4 regions of the Proteus sp. Marseille-Q3619 genome follow, and region 2 is predicted to be linked to each of the others. Evidence: predicted binding sites of a transcription regulator. Region 2 holds the regulator's gene; each other region holds the start of a gene.
The links. The regulator CRP, encoded in region 2, controls carbon source genes, mostly activating them, when cyclic AMP is high. The targets are predictions, from matches to a motif close to ATGTGANNNNNNTCACAT.

Region 1 (5,373 bases), 350 kb from region 2:
TTTTTTGCTTTATTAAATGCCAATAGATTATTAGTGTAATAGCTTAGTTTGTTAAAATTTTTTAGTACTTAATAAAAATACACATATTAAAAATACACATATTTCCTATCGCAGTTATTGTGATTAGGGGGAGAGCAATGAAACAATATAAAACGCTAAAATTAGCGTTAGTAATGTCAATGGGCTTAACTTTTTTCAGTATGGGCGCGTCAGCCGAAACATCGTGGTATAGCGAAATTAATACTGTAACGAATAACACAGGGCAGAATCTAAGCGATACTTCTATTTCTAATAAAATTAAAGGTACGCTATTGCCAATGCAAGATATCGATAGTGACAATATTTCTATTCGTACTGAATTTGGGCATGTCTTTCTTTCAGGTTTTGTTGATAGTAAAGCGCAAGAAGAAAAAATATTGCAAGTTATTGAAAAAATTGAAGGAGTTAAAAGCGTAGACTCAGATGTAAATATCAAATCATAAACATGATTTTCTTTTATATTCGTCATATTCTAAGAAGATATTGTCTAAATTATTTGTATGAATACGTAAAAAGAATGACGTCAAAAAAATGTGAGGGTATCCTTTGTTAAGTTGTATAAAGGAGACATTATGGGGAAGTATATACCTGTCACATTAAATAATATTACGGCACTCGAATTTCAATCATCATTGCCACAAGGTAAAGTTGCTTTAGTTTGTGAAGGCGGGGGACAACGCGGGATCTTTACTGCGGGTGTCCTTGATGAATTTATGCGATCACAATTTGATCCCTTTGATATTTTACTTGGGGTATCTGCGGGAGCGCAAAATTTATCTGCTTTTGCCTGTGGTCAGCGTGGGTATGCACGTAAAATTATTAATCGCTATACAACTAATAATCAATTCTTCAATCCTATTCGCTTTGTTCGTGGCGGCAATTTACTCGATCTTGATTGGTATATAGAAACAACGGCTAAAGAAATGCCTCTTGATATGCCAACAGCACTACGCCGTTTTGATGCGGGTCGCGAATTTTATATGGTGGCAAGTCGTTCTGATAATTTTCAGGCAAATTATTTTCAGCCCGATGAACCGACTTGGCTTGAGATAATCAAAGCATCCAGTGCCATTCCTGCTTTTTATCGTAATGGTGTCTTATTTCATGATGTTGTTTATCATGATGGTGGTATCAGCGATGCTATTCCTGTGAGAGAAGCTTATCGACGTGGTTGTCGTACTATTGTCGTTGTTCGTACCGTTCCTTCTGAATATCAATACACAACAGAATGGGTTGAGCGTATGGGAAAATGGTTTGAAAATAGCCGTTTACAGCGCTTTATGGCGATGGCTCAAGTACATATCGAAACCTATACCGACACAATTAAATTTATCCAATCTCCCCCAGAAGATGTTGTTGTTATTGAAATATATCCACCAACTACATTGCAATCTAGTGCATTAGGAAGTCGTTTAAATGCATTAAATCATGATTATCATGTGGGGAGACGTTGCGGGCGTTATTTTCTGGCGACAATTGGTCAGCATTTCTCTAAGAAAAAATTCAAACAGTATGATAGAAAAGTCTTTAGCTTGTTTGAACAAGAAGCGAAGGCTGATAAAGCAGAGAATGCTTCTATTATTCAACAAGGAACTCGAAGCGTACATCCTGACGTGAGGCAAATTCAGAATGAATAAATTTATTGATACTCACTGCCATTTTGATTTTCCGGTTTTTTATGATGATATTGCCAACAGCTTGTCACTAGCGCATCAAGCTCATATTGAAAAAATAATTATTCCCGCCGTTGCACGTTGGAATTTTGATGTTGTTGCAGAGTTAGCGAATAATCATCATCAATTATATTGTGCATTGGGGTTACACCCTTTATATATTGAAGAGCACACTGAACAGCATCTCTTGGAATTAAAACAGAAATTAAAAACAGCTTCTCGTTGTGTTGCCATCGGAGAGATAGGGCTTGATGACTATATGGATAATCCTCAGCCTGAGAAGCAAGAGGCGTTTTTAATTGCACAGCTTAAACTAGCGATTGAATTTGATTTGCCTGTGATCCTACATTCACGTAAAACCCACGATAAGTTAAGTGCACTTTTACGCCGTTATGATGTGCCTCGCAAAGGGGTTATTCATGGTTTTGCAGGAAGTCTGCAACAGGCAGAAAAGTTTATTCAGCAAGGCTATTTTATTGGCGTTGGTGGAACTATTACTTATGAGCGAGCACAAAAAACTCGCCGCGCAATTGCCTCGTTACCACTAGAATGTCTGTTATTAGAAACAGATGCTCCTGATATGCCTGTGAGTGGTTTTCAAGGTGAACCTAATCGCCCTGAGCGTATTCAGAACGTTTTTTCCCAACTCTGTGATCTGCGTCAAGGATCACCAGAGGTGATCGCAGAGCAACTCTATCTCAATAGCCTACAATTATTCCAATTAAAAGATAACACCTCGTCTTTATCTTAAACTTATTTAATCAAAAAGATTAAAAATACGCCTTATTTTAATTGTACTTATACAAATAAAACGTTCATTTATTTCTGCTATTTAAGATTAAAGCCATCATTTGTTAATCGAATGATATTTTTTTTAAATTAGCCTATTCAATAAGTGCGTTTTTTAGGTTTGTTTATGTGATCTACTTCTCATTTGTGGGTTTTGTGTTGCTTTTTCCAAGCGCTATTTGTGATGGATATAGAGGGTTCTTTTTCTGGACTAGGTATAATTATCTGGCAAAAAGAGTCAATAATCTCAGGTTAGAGCATTATTGATAATCCATTAAATTTTTATGTGAACAGGGATCCTTCAATGCAACTCATTATGAGCTTGGTCGGAATGGCAACATTAATATTGATAGCCATTCTGTTTTCCAGCAATCGACGTGCAATTAGACTACGTACAGTTGGTGGCGCATTCCTTATTCAGATTGGCTTAGGTGCATTTGTTCTTTATTCCGACGGTGGTCGCGAAGTGCTTCTTGCGGTTTCTGATGGTGTTAAGAATGTTATTGATTACGGCAATAATGGGATGAGCTTCCTATTTGCAGGCCTAGTATCAGATAAAATGTTCGAGTTGTTTGGTGGTGGCGGTTTCGTATTCGCCCTACGCGTACTGCCTGTTATCGTGTTTTTCTCTTCTTTAATTGCTGTGCTGTATTACCTCGGCATTATGCAAATTGTGATTAAGATTCTTGGTGGTGGTTTACAGAAAGTCCTTGGTACATCACGCACAGAATCGATGTCTGCAACAGCCAATATCTTTGTGGGTCAGACCGAAGCTCCGCTTGTTGTTCGTCCTTATATTGCAAGAATGACAACCTCTGAGTTATTCGCTGTTATGTGTGGTGGCCTTGCTTCTGTTGCTGGTTCTGTTCTTGCTGGATATGCAAGCATGGGCGTGCCATTAGAGTATTTGATTACGGCATCATTTATGGCCGCACCAGGTGGTTTACTCTTTGCTAAGCTGTTGATCCCTGAAACAGAAACGCCAGACGATCAAAAAGATGCGCTGGATAAAATGACCGATGAAGAAAAACCAGCAAATATTATTGATGCAGCTGCAGCTGGGGCATCTTCAGGTTTACAGCTTGCTCTTAACGTCGGTGCTATGTTACTTGCTTTCGTTGCGTTAATTGCATTAGTCAATGGTATCTTAGGTGGCATTGGTGGCTGGTTTGGTTATGAGAATTTCTCATTAGAATTAGTATTAGGTTGGGTTTTTGCACCTATTGCTTTCTTAATCGGTGTACCTTGGAGTGAAGCGACCGTTGCTGGCTCATTTATTGGTCAAAAACTGGTTATTAATGAATTCTATGCTTACTCTGAATTTAGCAAATATCTACAAGATGAAGCTCAAGTTGCTGCATCAGGCTTAATCATCTTATCAGAACAAACAAAGATAATTATCTCCTTTGCACTGTGCGGTTTTGCTAACCTCTCTTCCGTTGCTGTACTGCTAGGTGGTTTAGGTGGAATGGCTCCAAATCGCCGTAAAGACGTGGCTCGTTTAGGGATGAAAGCCGTACTTGCTGGTACACTCTCTAACTTAATGAGTGCGACGATTGCAGGTTTCTTCTTTGCATTAACCGCAATGGCTGTTGTTGCTGCTTAATTGATTTTGATTATAAAGAGCAGATGGGTTTTGCCTGTCTGCTCTTTTATGTTTGTTTTCTGCTGTAATGTTAACTACTTTTATTGTGAGAGATATTTCGCAATTTGTATTGAATAGGGTCAATAGCGATATCATTTCATATTGATCTCGCTTTTTTTGCGTTATAAAGACGACTTAGAGGCGTTATTCGAGTAACATTAAACCAGAAAATGACCTAATTGTGATGTTGATCACACTTATATGTCATTGTTTGCAAGTTGCATTTGATTAGTGTGACGTAAAGCACATCTAATTGTTCCTTAGCGTGTTCAAATAAGATGTGCTGAAACTTCATGGAATGGCGAAGGCTCAATGACGGGTCGCCGAAGTGAGCATAGCGCGGTGAGAGGGAGCTCAGCTGTCGTTGTAGCGCAAGTTACAACAACATCTTCAAGGAACCAAGTCCGCTCGCCAACAAATTTAATCGCTAACCTTAAGCGTACGCCCAAAAGGGCTTGAGAAACATCGTTGGAGAGTTTTATGACAGATTTAACCGCTGCAGCGCGCCTTGCGCTGTCTTTGATGGATTTAACTACATTAAATGATGACGACACTGATGCAAAAGTGACTGCATTGTGTCATCAGGCTAAAAGCCCTGAAGGGAATACAGCCGCTATTTGTATCTATCCACGTTTTATTCCGTTAGCACGTAAAGTGTTACGCGAACAGGGTACTCCAGAAGTCCGTATCGCAACCGTAACTAACTTCCCTCATGGTAATGATGATTTAGATATCGCATTAGCAGAAACCAACGCGGCATTAGCTTATGGCGCAGATGAGGTTGACGTAGTTTTCCCTTACCGTGCATTTATGGCCGGTAACGAGCAAATCGGTTTTGATATCGTTAAAGCATGTAAAGAAGCTTGCGCAGACGCGGGTGCTTTACTGAAAGTAATTATTGAAACGGGTGAGCTGAAAGATCCAGCGCTTATCCGTAAAGCATCTGAAATTTCAATCAAAGCAGGTGCTGACTTTATTAAAACTTCCACAGGTAAAGTACCTGTAAATGCAACACTGGAAAGCGCTGAGTTAATGATCCAAGTGATCCACGATATGGGTGTTGGCAAAGAAGTTGGTTTCAAACCAGCGGGTGGTGTACGTACCGCTGAAGAAGCTGCTCAATACCTTGCATTAGCTAACCGCATTATGGGTGACAACTGGGTTGATGCCCGTCACTTCCGCTTTGGTGCGTCAAGCCTGTTAGGTAATTTATTAGCTACTTTAGGT
Region 2 (5,373 bases):
TAAACTGAAGCTTCCTACTGCACCTAATCCCATCATCCACGCTTTTGGATTTAGAAATTGCAATAATCCGCCCTGAAACCAGCTTACTGCTTGGGGCGTTTTTGCTGGAATATCTAAACGCTGATAAGATGATGTTGCTGTTTTCCAAGCAAGCCAAAGCAGATACGCACTCCCGACTACCTTCAATCCAATATGCAGTGCAGGATAAATTATCAATAATGCGGCAACACCAAATGCAGAACTCAGCAAAACACATTGCATACCTAGTATAATGCCAGCCATCAGCTTTAATGAGCTTTTAAAACCTACATTAGCACCTGATGAAGTAAGCAATAAGTTGTTGGGTCCAGGCGTGATAGCAGCAATAAATAGGAAAATTGCTAACGATGAAATCAGACTAATTGTCATTATAAGTGCTCAAAGATGTGACAGATGTTTTATTTTCACCGAAAATAGCAGTATGTTATTTAGCAAACAAGTGTTAATTCATTTTGATAGACGGAAAATATGTCTCAATACTTTAATCCAATGCGTTGGGCTAAAAATCCACATTTACAAACGCTCTTACCAAGAATTGTACGTAGGACACCACAACTTACGCCACATTGGCAACGACTCAATCTCCCAGACAACGATTTTGTCGATTTAGCGTGGAGTGAAGATCCGACAACAGCACTCAATAAACCGCGCTTAGTCATTTTTCATGGCTTAGAAGGTGGATTTAGTAGCCCTTATGCTCACGGCATGTTAGCCGCAGCAAAAGAGAGAGGCTGGCTAAGCGTTGTGATGCACTTTAGAGGATGTAGTGGTGAACCCAATAGACAAAAGCGCATTTATCACTCTGGTGAAACGGAAGATGCTCGCTACTTCTTAAATTGGTTGAAAAAGGAATTTGGTGAGCAACCAACAGCCGCCGTTGGCTACTCTCTTGGTGGAAATATGCTTGCCTATTATCTCGCAGAAAGCGGTGAAAATGCGGTTGTAGATGCTGCCGTTATTGTCTCTGCGCCATTAATGCTAGAACCATGCTCAACAAAAATTGAACATGGCTTTTCTCGTTTTTATCAATGGTATCTGTTAAAAGAGCTGAAAAATAACGCGACACGCAAGCTTATTCGCTATCCTGAATCATTACCAATCAGCTTATTGACGATAAAATCCATTAAAAAACTACGTCAATTTGACGATCTTATCACGTCTAAAATTCACGGATTTAAAGATGCGTTAGATTATTATCGCCAATGCAGTGCATTACCTTTATTAAATAAAATAAAGAAAACAACACTGATTATTCACGCGAAAGATGATCCTTTTATGTCTGCGGATGTTATTCCTGATATCACAACCTTACCAAACAACATTGAATATCAACTCACCGAGTTTGGTGGGCATGTCGGTTTTGTAAGTGGAAAACTTTCTAAACCCGTGATGTGGCTTGAAAGCCGAATACCTGACTGGTTATCCGCTTATTTGGAGAAAACCAAATGATAATTCCTTGGAATGAGCTTTCCACAGAGACACTTGATAATCTTATTGAAAGTTTTGTTTTACGAGAAGGCACTGATTATGGTATCCAAGAGAAAACGCTTGAACAAAAAGTCGCCGACGTAAAAAAACAACTTAAATCCGGTGAAGCCGTATTGGTTTGGTCAGAACTTCATGAGAGCGTCAATATTATGCCGGCATCGCAGTTTCGCTCTGGTTAGTTATTCAAAGCAAGCGATGTATCGCCGTCAATAAGGGCCAACCTTATTTAGCAAAAGGATAACCTATGTCAATCAAGCATCCGATCATCGCAGTGACTGGCTCAAGTGGTGCAGGAACTACCACAACAAGCCAAGCTTTTCGTAAGATATTCCAACAACTCAATGCAAATGCTGCATTGATTGATGGAGATAGTTTCCATCGCTATACCCGTCCTGAAATGGATATGGCGATAAGAAAAGCCAGAGAACAAGGTAGACATATCAGTTATTTTGGCCCTGAAGCAAATGATTTTAGCTTACTGAGTAAGACCTTAAGTCAGTATAGTGATACAGGACAAGGTCAATCTCGCAAGTATCTACACTCTTATGATGAAGCCACTCCCTACAACCAATTACCAGGTACATTTACACCTTGGGAGCCTTTGCCAAACAATACCGATGTTCTCTTTTATGAAGGGTTACACGGGGGCGTTGTCACCAATGAGCACGATGTCGCACAACATGTTGATTTACTAGTGGGTGTTGTCCCTATCGTAAACCTAGAGTGGATACAAAAGCTTATTCGAGACACCACAGAAAGAGGACACTCACAAGAGGCGGTAAGAGATTCGGTTGTACGCTCAATGGATGATTATATTAGCTATATTATTCCTCAATTCTCACGCACTCACATTAACTTCCAACGAGTTCCAACGGTTGATACTTCAAACCCTTTTTCTGCCAAAGCAATCCCCACTCTCGATGAAAGCTTTATTGTTATTCGTTTTCGAGGCTTAACCGATATTGATTTTCCCTATTTACTTGCGATGTTGCATGGCTCATTTATGTCAACAATAAATACTATTGTTGTACCGGGCGGGAAATTAGGATTAGCGATGGAATTAATTATGGCGCCATTAGTCAAAAAATTATTAAATGGCGAAAAGATAAGTTAACCAAAATAAAATTTATCTCTATAAAAATAATATCCCATTAATTAAGGGATATTATTTTTCGAATTAAACTTTATTTTAAAATATCAAAATTAGTCGGCATCTTTTATTTCAAATGAATGCGTAATATTGGCTGCTTTTCCTAGCATTAAAGAAACAGAACAATATTTTTCTGCGGATAATTGAACAGCTCGTTCTACGATTTTATCCGTTAATTCTTTACCTGAAACAATAAAATGTAAATTGATATCAGTAAATAGACGAGGGGCTTCTTCGCGTCTTTCTGATGTTAATTTCACTTCACAATCAGTCACTTGGTGACGACCTTTACGTAAGATGCTCACAACATCAATAGCGCTACACCCACCTGCAGCAATTAATACCATTTCCATTGGGCTTGGTGCTTTATCACCCGAATTTCCATCCATCATGATTTGATGACCAGAAGAAGACTCACCGACAAAAGATAAATCTTCTACCCACTTAACTCTCGCTTCCATTTATTTTCCCCTAAAGATGACAGAAACTAAAAGAGTACATTCTCATAATTCAACTAGCAATTAGCAAATAGGTTTATTATGCTGACTGCGTAAAACGAGACTTAATGCACTAATTGTGTTAAAAACAATATCTGCTTGATGATAGTGGTTAAGATCAATGCATTATTTTCTCATTTATTATAATCTACTCCATATTAACTTACCGTGTTCTCAGGAAGTTAATAGGTAAAGATAGGATTTTTAAGCACGCTGTATCAAAAGGGAACCTATCCGTTTTGAAAGGCTGCATTTAACGTACAGAGGATAACGCGAATGGTTCTCGGCAAGCCGCAAACAGACCCGACTCTTGAATGGTTTTTGTCACACTGCCATATTCACAAATATCCATCCAAGAGCACGCTGATCCACCAAGGTGAGAAAGCGGAAACACTTTATTATATTGTTAAAGGTTCCGTGGCTGTTCTTATTAAAGATGAAGAAGGAAAAGAAATGATCCTCTCCTACCTAAATCAGGGGGATTTCATCGGTGAACTTGGATTATTTGAAGAAGATCAAGAACGTAGTGCATGGGTTAGAGCAAAAACAGCCTGTGAAGTAGCAGAAATTTCCTATAAAAAATTCCGTCAATTAATTCAGGTTAACCCTGATATTCTGATGCGCCTTTCTGCTCAAATGGCGAACAGATTACAAACAACATCAGAAAAAGTAGGTAACCTTGCTTTCCTTGATGTTACAGGCCGTATTGCACAGACCTTACTAAACTTAGCAAAACAACCCGATGCCATGACGCATCCTGATGGCATGCAAATTAAAATTACACGTCAGGAAATTGGTCAAATCGTTGGTTGTTCACGCGAAACTGTAGGCCGTATTCTCAAAATGCTAGAAGATCAAAACCTGATCTCAGCACACGGTAAAACTATCGTCGTTTACGGGACTCGCTAAGTTTCCCCACCCCGAACAAACAATAGCCCAATAAAAGGGCTATTGATGATACAATCTGTATAAACCCCATCCTTATAGATGGGGTTTTTAGTCCGCACTACCCTTTTACAAATTCCGCAATAGCCGCTTTTAATGCCACCATTCCTTCTTGTAATTCTTCTTGGGTAATAATTAACGATGGTGTAAAACGCATTACATCTGCTCCTGCGTTTAACATCATTAAGCCATGTTTGGCAGCAAGACTGAGTAACTCTTTGGCTTTACCTTTATATTGTGGTGCCAATTGCGCACCGATCAATAAACCTTGTCCACGGATTTGCGAAAAGACATCGTACGTTTGATTAATTGCCACCAGTTCATTCACAATCCATTGATAGCGCTTTTCTACACCCTCAAGTACCTCAGGTGTATTAATTAAATCAAATGCGACATTACCCACTGCACAAGCTAATGGATTGCCACCATAAGTTGTACCATGAGTCCCTACGCCCATTACAGAAGCTATTTCATGTGTTGTTAACATCGCACTGAGTGGAAAACCACCTCCTAGCGCTTTTGCAGTTGTAATAATGTCTGGTGTCACATCATAGTTCATATAGGCGAAAAGCTTGCCTGTACGTCCCATACCTGTTTGTACTTCATCAAGAACAAGCAGAGCTTGATGCTTATCGCACAATTCACGTAGCCCCCTCATAAACTCAGGTGTTGCTGCCGTGACACCACCTTCACCTTGCACAGGTTCCAATACGACAGCACAAGTATGGTCGTCAATAACAGCTTTAACCGCCTCTAAATCATTGAAAGGAATATGCACGATATCTGCAGGCTTAGGGCCAAAACCATCTGCATATTTAGGTTGCCCACCAACAGATACTGTAAACAGTGTTCTGCCGTGGAATGCATGGTGAAAAGCAATAATTTTAGTTTTATAAGGACTATGGCGAGTGATGGCATAATGGCGAGCCAACTTAAATGCTGCCTCATTCGCTTCTGCGCCTGAATTGGCAAAAAAGACACGTTCTGCAAATGTGTTATCTATTAATTTTTGTGCTAAACGCAATGCTGGTTCATTAGTAAAAATATTACTAACATGCCAAAGTTGTTCGCTTTGTTCTTTCAAGGCTTGATTAAGAGCAGGATGAGCATGCCCCAGTGCTAAAACAGCAATACCACCAGCAAAATCAATATACGATTTTCCCTGCTGATCCCAAACACGGCTACCCATCCCTTTGACAGGAATAAATTCTGCGGGTGAATAAATTGGCAACATTACTTGATCGTAAGTTGCCC
Region 3 (5,373 bases), 700 kb from region 2:
ACAAGAGCCTACTTGCCCCATTCCGCCCATGGCTAAAATAGGGAACAGATAATTTAAACCAAAAGTATTTAAAATTTCGGTATGAATAGGAATTAACCCTTGATGTAATCCCGTTAAGAGTAAAAATAAGAAGCTTCCCCCTAGCGCAGCACCGGTTACAACTGCACCACCACCTTGATTTAAAAGTGATAATGATACGCCTTGTGCTAATAACTGATTAAGATAATGGCCAATAGGTTGGAAGATCATAATCGCCACAAGAGAAGAAACTAAAATAGTCACAAATGGCGTTAAGATAAGATCAAGACTCTCTTTAACGATACTACGAAACCATAATTCTAATTTTGAAGAGAACACGACCACCATTAATACTGCAAAGATCCCACCACTGTTTGGCTGTAATTTCTCACCAAATAAGGTGATATCAGCAAGCCCAGGCATGGCTAATAACCCAGCCATTACGGCACCAATCGACGTTGACGCGCCCAATTCTTTAGCTGTATTTATCCCAATCATAATAGAGAGATATGCAAATACTGTACTACCAATTAATTTGAATAATTTAAATAGCTCAGGGAATTGCTCAACTAAGCCTGGTGCGACTAAACGGATAATATTAATTAACCCCATAATCAAACCGCAGCCAATTAAAGCAGGAATTGTCGGGACAAAAATAGCCGCTAATGTATTTAGCATACGACGAATGGAGAAGCCTTTTTTCACTGGTGTTGACGCAGGCTCATCTTCACTACTTGCTGAACTGTTTTGCATACGCTTATTCATGATGGAATAAACTTTTGCCGCGGTTCCCATTCCTACAATCACTTGGTGCTGTTCGCCATTAAATACAACACCTTTAACGCCTTCGACTTGTTTTAAAGCGTCTGCATCAAATAGCGAGCTATCTTTTAAAATCAGTCGAATACGAGTCATACAATGTGTTAGGGTTGCCACATTTTGAAACCCACCAGCATGTTTTTCTATTTCTATTGCTAACGTGTCGAGATGTTCTATTTTATTAGCCATATGCGTGCCTGCTAAAGTTCAGAGTGTTTACTCATATTGTTATTAGTTAAATAGGGCGAGTTGCTGTTGTAACGAACGATAAGGATATTGCTGCGTAATTTGATCCACTTTCTCCACACTCAGGTGAAGTTCATACATTAAAATGGCTTTCCTAGGATGATAATTAACCATTTGTAACAGGGTTCTGGCTGTTTCATGTGAAATTCCACACACCTCGCTGACAATACCTTCAGCACGACGTTGCAATTTCTCATTACTCGCAACCACATCCACCATCAGGTTTTTATGCACTTTTCCAAGTTTAGTCATCACGCTAGTACTTAACATACCCAAAATCATTTTTTGAGCTGTGCCACTTTTCATTCTTGTAGAGCCTGTTAACACCTCTGCGCCCACATCTGGTGCAATAGATAAATCAGCAATTTCACTCATCATACTTTTGCCACGCGTAGTAATAGATACTGTCAATGCTTTTAGCTTCTTGCCATATTGCAAAGCTGCGACAGTGAAGGGAGTGCGACCACTTGCGGCAATGCCAATAACGACATCTTTATCACTGACATGACGACGTTGAAGCTCTTCAATTGCCGCCTCTTGGCTATCTTCAATATTTTCAACCGCTTTTAGCATTGCATCATGACCGCCAGCAATAATCGCCTGTACTAATGCAGGAGATACACCAAAAGTAGGTGGACATTCCGCACTGTCTAGTACCGCTAATCGGCCACTTGTTCCTGCACCAACATAAAAAATACGTCCACCTTTTTGCAGACGTTCAGTAATTCTTTCTACTGCTTTAGCAATAGCGGGTAATTCTTTTTTAACTGCATTGGCAACAGTCATATCTGCACTATTGATAAGCGTAACCAACTCTAAAGCGCTTAATTCAGAAAACTGTGTTGTTTCTTGATTGCTTTCATTTTTAAGACATTCGCTTAATGCATCTTCTTTCATCATAACAACCTTAATGAAACCAAATTTCAATTAAAATTACATCTTATGAAATTATATTTCAATGATAATTGTCACCACTCTGTGAAATCAGTCACATTAAGTTAAACCTTTTTTCTTTTTAAGAAATCCAACAGTGACTATAAAAACATAATAATCTATTGATTTTAAAGAAATTCCACTTGCTTTTTAAATGAGATAGCAAGTGGAATACAAAGATGTGATAGTGCAGAAGTGTACTACTTGGCTTGCGCTAGAAACTGCCCAAACTCTTCAAGGCTTGGATAAGAAGATTGTGTGCCTTTTCCTGCAACACTTAAACCAGAAAACATCACGGCTTTATTTAACGCTTCTTCAATATTATTGGTGTGAACATAATAATGGGAGAAACAACCAATAAAGGCATCCCCCGCCCCACTAGTATCAATTGCATCAACTTTAATGGCCGGAATATATTTTTCAATTTCACCATTCATCCATAATGCGCCTTTTTCACCTAATGTAACGATAACATTCTTAAAGCCTTTTTGTAGTAAAGAACAAGCGGCTTCACGGATTTCATCCATTGTAGTGATTGGCATACCAGTCAAAATTTCAAGTTCTGTTTCATTCGGAACAAAAAAGTCACAACGAGCTGCAATATCAAGATCTAATGCTTTTGAAGCAGGCGCTGGGTTAAATAACACAGGAATATGATGTTTGTTACCGAACTCAATGGCGTGATACACCGTTTCAAGCGGGATTTCTAATTGCAATACGATTATTTTGCATTTTTTCAGGCTATCTGTGGCTCTATCAATATCCTCTGGCGATAAATGCTGATTAGCACCTTTAACAATTAAAATGCTATTTGATGATTGAGAAGTCACAAAAATGGGCGCAACACCACTTGTTGTACCAGGCACTTTTTCAACATAGCGCGTGTTAATACCATAAGACTCTAAATTCATGATGGTGTTATCCGCGAAAATATCATCGCCAACCTTTGTTAACATCATCACTTTTGAATTTAATTTAGCAGCAGCAACAGCTTGATTTGCCCCTTTACCACCACAGCCAATCTTAAATGCTGGCGCCTCAAGGGTTTCTCCCTCTTTTGGCATCCTGTCTATATAGGTGATCAAATCCACCATATTTGAACCAATCACTGCGATATCCATAGCGCCTCTTACTCTTATATGAAATTTTTAAATGTGAAAATAGTGACATTTTGATAGCTGTATAACAGTATCATGTTATTTAAATATCATTTGTGATTGTTATCCCGTTAAAACGGCACTAATATGTTGCCAAAATCACATGGGTGATGAATAACAATCTTCTTATTAAGGAATATACTATGCGTCCATTAGCTAATTATATCGATCATACCCTTCTTGCTGCAGATACAACTGAAGCACAAATCAAAAAATTGTGTGCTGAAGCAGTTGAACACGGTTTCTTCTCTGTTTGTATTAACACTTCTTACATCCCTTTAGCAAGAACTTGCCTTGATGGAAGTGATGTAAAAGTATGTTGTGTTATCGACTTCCCATTTGGGGCTGGTTTAACAGCAACAAAAGCCTTTGAAGCCGCTGAAGCTATTCGTCAAGGCGCACAAGAAGTAGATATGGTTATCAATATCGGAATGTTAAAAAGCGGTCGTTTAGACTTTGTAAAACAAGATATTGAAGCAGTAAAAGCCGCTTGTGGTAATACAACTCTGAAAGTTATTTTAGAAACTTGCTTATTAACTGACGACGAAGTACGTTTAGTTTGTGAAATGTGTCGTGAGATCCGCGTTGATTTTGTGAAAACATCAACAGGATACAGTACAATGGGCGCAACAGAACATCATGTTGCTTTAATGCGCAAAACAGTGGGTGATGAAGTTGGTGTGAAAGCATCAGGTGGTGTTCGCGATCGCCAAACAGCATTAAACATGATCAAAGCAGGTGCAACACGTATCGGCGCTAGCGCAAGTGTCGCTATCGCAACAGATTCAGATGCACCTGAATCAAACTACTAATTATTTAGCGTATATTTTCTTGGAGTACGCTATTCGATAACACAAGGATCCTTCGGTGATAGAGACCAAACAGCACGAACGTTTGCGCCGCCTCAGTGAATGTATAAAACGCTCAGGTCGCATACATCTTAAAGACGCCGCAAGGATCCTTGAAGTTTCTGAAATGACAATTAGGCGCGACCTTAGTTCTGACGCCGAAAACCCTTTTCCGATGTCATTATTAGGTGGCTACGTTGTTGCATTAGCCCAGCCCCATTCAGGGTTAATCTCAACATCCTCTAATATTATTACGCCAGATCAAACTGAAGAACTTCATATTCCTAATCTTGCCGCTGGCATGGTATCTGACGGCGATGTTCTTTTTTTCGATAACGGGCAGTTTATTCCCACACTGATTGAGCTTATTCCTGATAATCTGCATTTCACGGGGATCTGTTATTCTCATCGAGTATTTTTGGCATTAAGCCAGAAAAAAAATGCCACCGTATTACTCTGCGGAGGTGAATATCGTCCTAAAAGTGACTCTTTCTACAATCCTACCCAACCTTCTTATCTTGATAGCATTAATCCCAAAAAAGCCTTTATTTCAGCCGAAGGTGTTCATCTCGATTTTGGCGTTACCTGTTATAACATCGACGATCTGTACATGAAGAAAAAAGCGATGGATAAATCTATTCGTAAGATCTTACTCACCAAATATCACTATTTTGATGAAACAGCGACAGCCAATATGGGCGATTTAGCTCAGTTTGATGTTGTTATCACAGATAGAAAATTAACGGATGATTACGAAGATTATTGCCGAAAAAGCTCAGTAAAAGTAATTTATTAATTAAAAATAGAGAACTAACTGAAATAGCAAATAAAAGGAAATTAGCCTTAAATTAAATAAAATCTATTAATTCTTTTTTTTAAAAAATAAAGAAAAACCACACCACTTTTTGATTGCCAATGCAAAAAAAAGTGGTTACTATGCCCGCGATTTATTATTTCACATCCATTTCAATTAACTGCAAGGAGGTATCCCATGACAACGACAAATATGAATACTCTTTGCGGACAATCTCAGAAGTAATCCTTTTTTCCTTCTTTTTGCTGTCCGCCAATCAATTTATTTTTTTATCCTTTACATTATATGGATTGGTATATGGACAAGTGTGTTCATTATTTATCTGATAGCGTCTGTTATATCGCATCGGATAATACTTGGATTGAAAGCAAAGCAATCCAACAATTAGAAACAACCGCTCAACTTCCTGATATGGCTTATGTCGCAGGTATGCCTGATTTACATCCGGGGCGTGGTTATCCCATTGGCGCTGCTTTTTTTTCTGTTAATCGCTTTTACCCTGCTTTAGTCGGAAATGATATTGGCTGTGGCATGACGC
Region 4 (5,373 bases), 1.9 Mb from region 2:
CTTATTATTTAACTATAAGCGTGAATATTTTGGCTATGATTTAAAAGCAGGGCTTTCAGTGGCTGCCGTCGCACTACCTGTTGCCATTGCGTATACCGAATTATTAGGCATTAATGCTATTGTTGGATTATATGCCTGTATTTTCCCCATGATTATTTATGCATTATTTGGTACTTCTCGACAATTAATTACGGGGCCTGATGCAGCAACGTGTGCCGTTATTGCTGCGGTAGTCATTCCACTATCTGCTGGTGATGAAAATACTCGATGGCAACTTGCGATTATCATGACAGCGATGACGGGGTTTTGGTGTATTTTAGCCAGCCATTTTAGATTAGGGGCTTTTACTGATTTTCTTTCTCGCCCCATTCTTCAAGGGCTTTTAAATGGTGTTGCGATCACCATTATGGTTGGGCAAATTAGTAAAGTATTTGGTTTTGATACTTCCCCAGACCACTTAATTGAAAAACTCATTGAAGTCCCATTTCGATTAATGGATGCACATTTACCTACGTTATTGATGTCAGCGATAACACTCGCCTTATTATTGGGTATTCGCTATTTTCGGAGCCGATGGCCTGCGCCATTAATTGCCATGGTTGTGATGACTTATCTTAGCTGGCAATTTGATTTAGCAAGCTATGGTATTGCTATTGTGAATAAAGAGGCTGGAAATGTTGATCTATTTCTGCCAGTAGTCTCGATGAGTGGATTTCATCCTGGTGTATTACGAGAATTATTAGTTCCATCCATAAACTTGGCTGTCATTAGTTTTGTGAGTTTTATGATGACAGCCCGCAGTTTTGCCAGCAAAAATGGTTATGATGTCGATGCAGACCAAGAATTAAAAGCATTAGGTATTGCCAATATTGCCGCCGCATTGTCTCAAGGGTTCGCTGTAAGTGCGGCAAGTAGCCGTACAGCGGTCAATGACTCCGTTGGGGGGAAAACGCAGTTAGTTTCTATTATTGCCGCATTGATGATTTTGCTCGTGTTGTTATTTATGACCGATTTTCTTGCTTATATTCCACTGTCTTCGTTAGGGATAGTGTTGATAGTTTCTTCTTGGTCACTGCTTAGTATTCGTCATATTTGGTCTTATCGTAAGCGTAATAAACAAGCATTTACATTGGCATCATTTACATTATTAGCTGTGTTATTGACAGGTCTGATTAATGGTATTGGTTTTGCGGTTTTATTAGGTCTATTACAATTCTTACGTATTGTTTTTCGACCTAGCGATCAGTTGTTGGGTGTTGATGAACAAGGAATGGTTCATTCAATGAATAAGGATAATGGCATTGAGCCTATTGATGGTTTAATGATGTACCGTTTTAATTCACCACTGACTTATTTTAATGTGGGTTATTTTAAAAAACGAGTACTACAACTGGTTGATAGCGCACCTCAAAGACCGGCATGGTTAGCGGTAGATGCTGCTGTAAGCTTTACTTATGATGATGTCAGCGTATTTGCTGCCATTGATGAGCTAATAAGAGAATTACGAATAAAAGGCGTTAAATTGGTTCTAGCGGGGCGCAGAACGGAGTTAAATCGTTGGATAGAACGGAATAAAATTTCGCTCAATGAAGATGATTTGATTATTGCCCCAGATCTCTATTTTGTGATCCGCTTGTATCAAAGCCGACAGCAGATCAAAGAAAAACAGAAAGAAGCAAGAAAAGAGGCACTAAAACAAGACGCTGAAAATAATGATGAGAATACAGTAGATGCGCCAACAACGAGTCATACATCTACTCTCTAAGTGTACTGGTTAAACTTTATTGGTACATAATCAATAACAAAATCCCGTGATAAGTGATTAGCTTATACACGGGATTTTTTATAGGTAATGATAACGCTTTGAATAGATTAACGCTGTTGCGTTGTGTATTTGTTTTCAACCAACATAAACAAACGGAACAGATAAATAATCATCCAAGCCGAAGCCATATTTTTTAGGAAGTAGAATAAGAAGTTATGGATAACATCAGGTAGTTGAATTGTAAGATTACTCACAAAACCAATGCCGAACTGCAATAAGATCCAAATACCTAAAGCAGGGATCAGCGCAGCCGATTCACTAAATCCAACCTTCCAACCCAAACGTATTGCACTTCCCATATTTTGTTGACGTACTAAAACAACGGGGGCTAATGCAAAACCAATTAATAAAATGATGCCAGGAATAATCATCACCATAAAACCGGCGCTAATCAAAATAGAGCACAGTACAATCAATAGGAACATTTTAGGTAAGCGAGGTAGGGCTGCATTAAATGTTTGACCTAAGGTGACGTTATGACCTGTGGAAATTGCCATGGCGAACATCAATAAGGTTAGAACCAAGATGCTTTGCTGTAATGTTTCAAATGCATACAGTGATAACACTTTTTTGGCAATACCCACGACACTGTTTGACATTGCTTCTAACTCAGCAGGAGAGGCAGAAGAAAGCTGTGTATTTTTAAAATTAGCCACAAATTCAATCATCAATTGGTATTCTTGAGGATTAGGGCCAATGAAGACATGAATGAACGCTAAAATAATAGCAAGAATAGCGGAAAGAGTAACAATGCTACGTCGTTCATTCTTATAAAAATTAAGACTGTCTCGGTAGATTGTGCGTGCCGTGGTAGGCATGAAACTGCTCCTATAAAAATAGACTGTGTCAATGCGCGCTATTGTACCTTTTACAACAACAAAAAGGGATATTTTCTCTTACTTCTCTTATTTGGATTGTTTCTTGATGTTGATAATCAGAACACCCTCATCACCGAAAATAAAATAAACATTATATTAACACAATAATAACTTTATTTTTAAATATGTCTTTTAAGGATATTTTTTATTCAAAAAATAACAGTAATAATAAATTTAATTATAAGAAAAAATGGTATTAATGGGTAATTTGATGCGGATCAATTATAAATAATAGTATTGATAAATAATAAAAAGAGAAATAACACTTTCTGCAAAAATAATTCCAAAGTTGTGATCGGCATTAGATCATAATTATCAATAAATGGTTATATTTTTAGCGGAGATTTTACTTATTACAGGAATGGGTTAAATAATGAAAAAACTTTCTGCGCTTATTTTAGCGGCTGCAACTCTTGCGCCTTCTATTTCTTTTGCTCACCAAGCAGGTGATTTTTTATTCCGTGCGGGTACTGCAACAGTTCGTCCTAATGCGGGTTCTGATGCAATATTAGGTGGCGACCATTTTGAAGTAAATAATAATACCCAATTAGGTTTAACTTTCGGGTATATGATCACTGATAATATCGGGGTTGAGTTATTAGCAGCAACGCCTTTTGAACATAAAGTATCATTGACGGGTGTAGGTGAAATTGCAAAAGTTAAACATTTACCACCAACATTAATGGCACAATATTACTTCGGTAATGGTGAAGATAAATTACGTCCTTATTTAGGTGCAGGTCTTAACTTTACCACTTTCTTTGATGAGAAATTTAATAATAACCCTGCTGTAGATGGCTTAGGCTTAAATGGTCTTGATCTTAAGGATTCATGGGGCTTTGCGGCACAGGCAGGTTTAGATTATAACCTTGATAAAAACTGGATGTTGAATGCTTCTGTTTGGTGGATGAACATCGAAACAAAAGCAAGATTTAATAGCACTGTTGCGGACAAAGATTTTGACGTTAAAACACGTTTAGACCCATTTGTATTTATGTTTGGTGTGGGTTACCGTTTCTAATTATTCTTTCTTTAAAAGAATATCTCATAATGAAAAAGCGAAGATTACCTTCGCTTTTTTTATCTTTTGATTTACTAAAAATCTTTCATTTCTAGATTATATACAGCTTCTTTTTTTATTATTAATACCTGAATTATGAGTTATTAAAAGCAACATTAAATAGGTAAATATACATCTGAAATAAGACATTTAGCATTTTAACATTCATTAAAGTGTATTTAATATACATCTTTTATTTATTGATATTATCAAAATAAAAAAGTGTAGTTTTATTTATTAAGAGTTGCTGGCATTTTAATAAGTAAAAGAGTGTATTTTATAGATGTATTTAAAATACATCTTTATATTTGGATTTAGTAAAACGGCTTTATCTATCAATAGATAGAAGAAAATAGAAAAAGAATAAAATGATATCAACAGAGGAGATATTCAGGATAATAAGGTGGTTAACTTATAATCTCAAAATGATTAGTAATATTTCTTATTTGTTCTTTTTATGAGCTAATTCTAGCGTGGAGTAAAAATAGACACTTTTTAGCTTATTTGTTTTTTTTGCAAAAATTGATCTACTTTATGAAAGATTAAATGATTAAGACAAAAATCTTGGACAAAAAAAGACCACCGAAGTGGTCTAGAAAATTAGGGCTAAAGGAAGACGAGAATAAAAGCGGATCAGCGAATAACCATTGAGTTTATAACCCCTTTTACACCAGTTACTTTACGTGTTGTTTCAATGGCACGATTGGCATCTGCTTGAGAAGAGACGAAACCACTTAGTTGAACTTTACCTTTAAATGTTTCAACGCTGATTTGTGTTGAATTAAGATTTTTTCACCAATTAGCGCTGTTTTCACTTTAGTGGTGATCACGGAGTCATCAAAATACCCCCAGTACCCTCTGATGTTGCGGTTGGAGAACATGCAGATAAAGTTAATGCCATCAGTAATGCTGCCATAACAGCGGAGATTTTTGCCCATAGTTTCATCATCAAACTCCTTGTAATTACATTATTGATTGAGTATTTCCGAAAAGAAAATATAAAGTACCTTATAAAGTATGACCAAAAAATAAAATTTCGCCCAATTTTAGATAAAAAAATTATTTGATTAAGAATATGAACGAGGGAATGATAACGCGGTTTATCGCGGTTTCAGCAGTCAATGAGTGGGATTGAATAGATAATAAATTAAGAGTAATCCGCTTAGAAAAATAGCAAATTATTTCTCTAAAGCGGATCTCACTAAGCGTATTTAAAGCAATTAGGCGAGGGTAGCTGCCTTCATCTCTTTCACAAATGTCGTCAGTGCTTTTAACATCACATCGGGTTGATGAAGATTTTTCTCAATAATTTGAACCACTGCCGAGCCTGAAATTGCGCCTTTGGCACCATTGGCAATCGCTTCTTTAACTTGCTTAGGCTCAGAAATGCCAAAACCCCGCAATGCGGGAGGGGCATTATAGGTTTTTAGTTTGTCAGTAAGATGTGTTAGCGATTGTTCTGCACGTTTATCTGTACCCGTTACACCTGCTCTTGATAATAAATAGGTATAGCCTTTACCTGATGCTGCCAACTCTTGTAAAAGTTCATCATCAGCATTAGGTGGACAAATAAAAATAGGACTGATATTTGCGCGTTGTGCTGCTTCACG

Region 1: ACWPWK_RS07065 (NupC/NupG family nucleoside CNT transporter) is a predicted target of CRP. The motif match lies at 2,629-2,646, and genes of this name have one in related genera.
Region 3: deoC (deoxyribose-phosphate aldolase) is a predicted target of CRP. The motif match lies at 3,261-3,278, and genes of this name have one in related genera.
Region 4: ompW (outer membrane protein OmpW) is a predicted target of CRP. The motif match lies at 2,910-2,927, and genes of this name have one in related genera.

Annotation. Positions count from the first base shown of each region.
Region 1 is NZ_CBDIMP010000001.1:1,549,232-1,554,604, reverse strand. It holds gene ACWPWK_RS07080 (BON domain-containing protein) at 138-482, shown strand; gene ACWPWK_RS07075 (patatin-like phospholipase family protein) at 612-1,676, shown strand; gene ACWPWK_RS07070 (TatD family hydrolase) at 1,669-2,463, shown strand; gene ACWPWK_RS07065 (NupC/NupG family nucleoside CNT transporter) at 2,806-4,107, shown strand; gene deoC (deoxyribose-phosphate aldolase) at 4,627-5,373, shown strand, end outside.
Region 2 is NZ_CBDIMP010000001.1:1,898,457-1,903,829, forward strand. It holds gene ACWPWK_RS08685 (LysE family translocator) at 1-408, opposite strand, end outside; gene ACWPWK_RS08690 (hydrolase) at 508-1,488, shown strand; gene ACWPWK_RS08695 (YheU family protein) at 1,485-1,706, shown strand; gene ACWPWK_RS08700 (phosphoribulokinase) at 1,772-2,641, shown strand; gene ACWPWK_RS08705 (OsmC family protein) at 2,731-3,138, opposite strand; gene crp (cAMP-activated global transcriptional regulator CRP) at 3,451-4,083, shown strand; gene argD (bifunctional acetylornithine/succinyldiaminopimelate transaminase) at 4,181-5,373, opposite strand, start outside.
Region 3 is NZ_CBDIMP010000001.1:2,598,006-2,603,378, reverse strand. It holds gene ACWPWK_RS12020 (PTS transporter subunit EIIC) at 1-1,026, opposite strand, end outside; gene murQ (N-acetylmuramic acid 6-phosphate etherase) at 1,069-1,980, opposite strand; gene rbsK (ribokinase) at 2,217-3,137, opposite strand; gene deoC (deoxyribose-phosphate aldolase) at 3,317-3,985, shown strand; gene ACWPWK_RS12000 (DeoR family transcriptional regulator) at 4,041-4,817, shown strand; gene ACWPWK_RS11995 (RNA ligase RtcB family protein) at 5,133-5,373, shown strand, end outside.
Region 4 is NZ_CBDIMP010000001.1:25,626-30,998, forward strand. It holds gene ACWPWK_RS00150 (SulP family inorganic anion transporter) at 1-1,765, shown strand, start outside; gene ACWPWK_RS00155 (YciC family protein) at 1,873-2,643, opposite strand; gene ompW (outer membrane protein OmpW) at 3,077-3,724, shown strand; partial or broken gene ACWPWK_RS00165 (BON domain-containing protein) at 4,397-4,709, opposite strand; gene trpA (tryptophan synthase subunit alpha) at 4,984-5,373, opposite strand, start outside.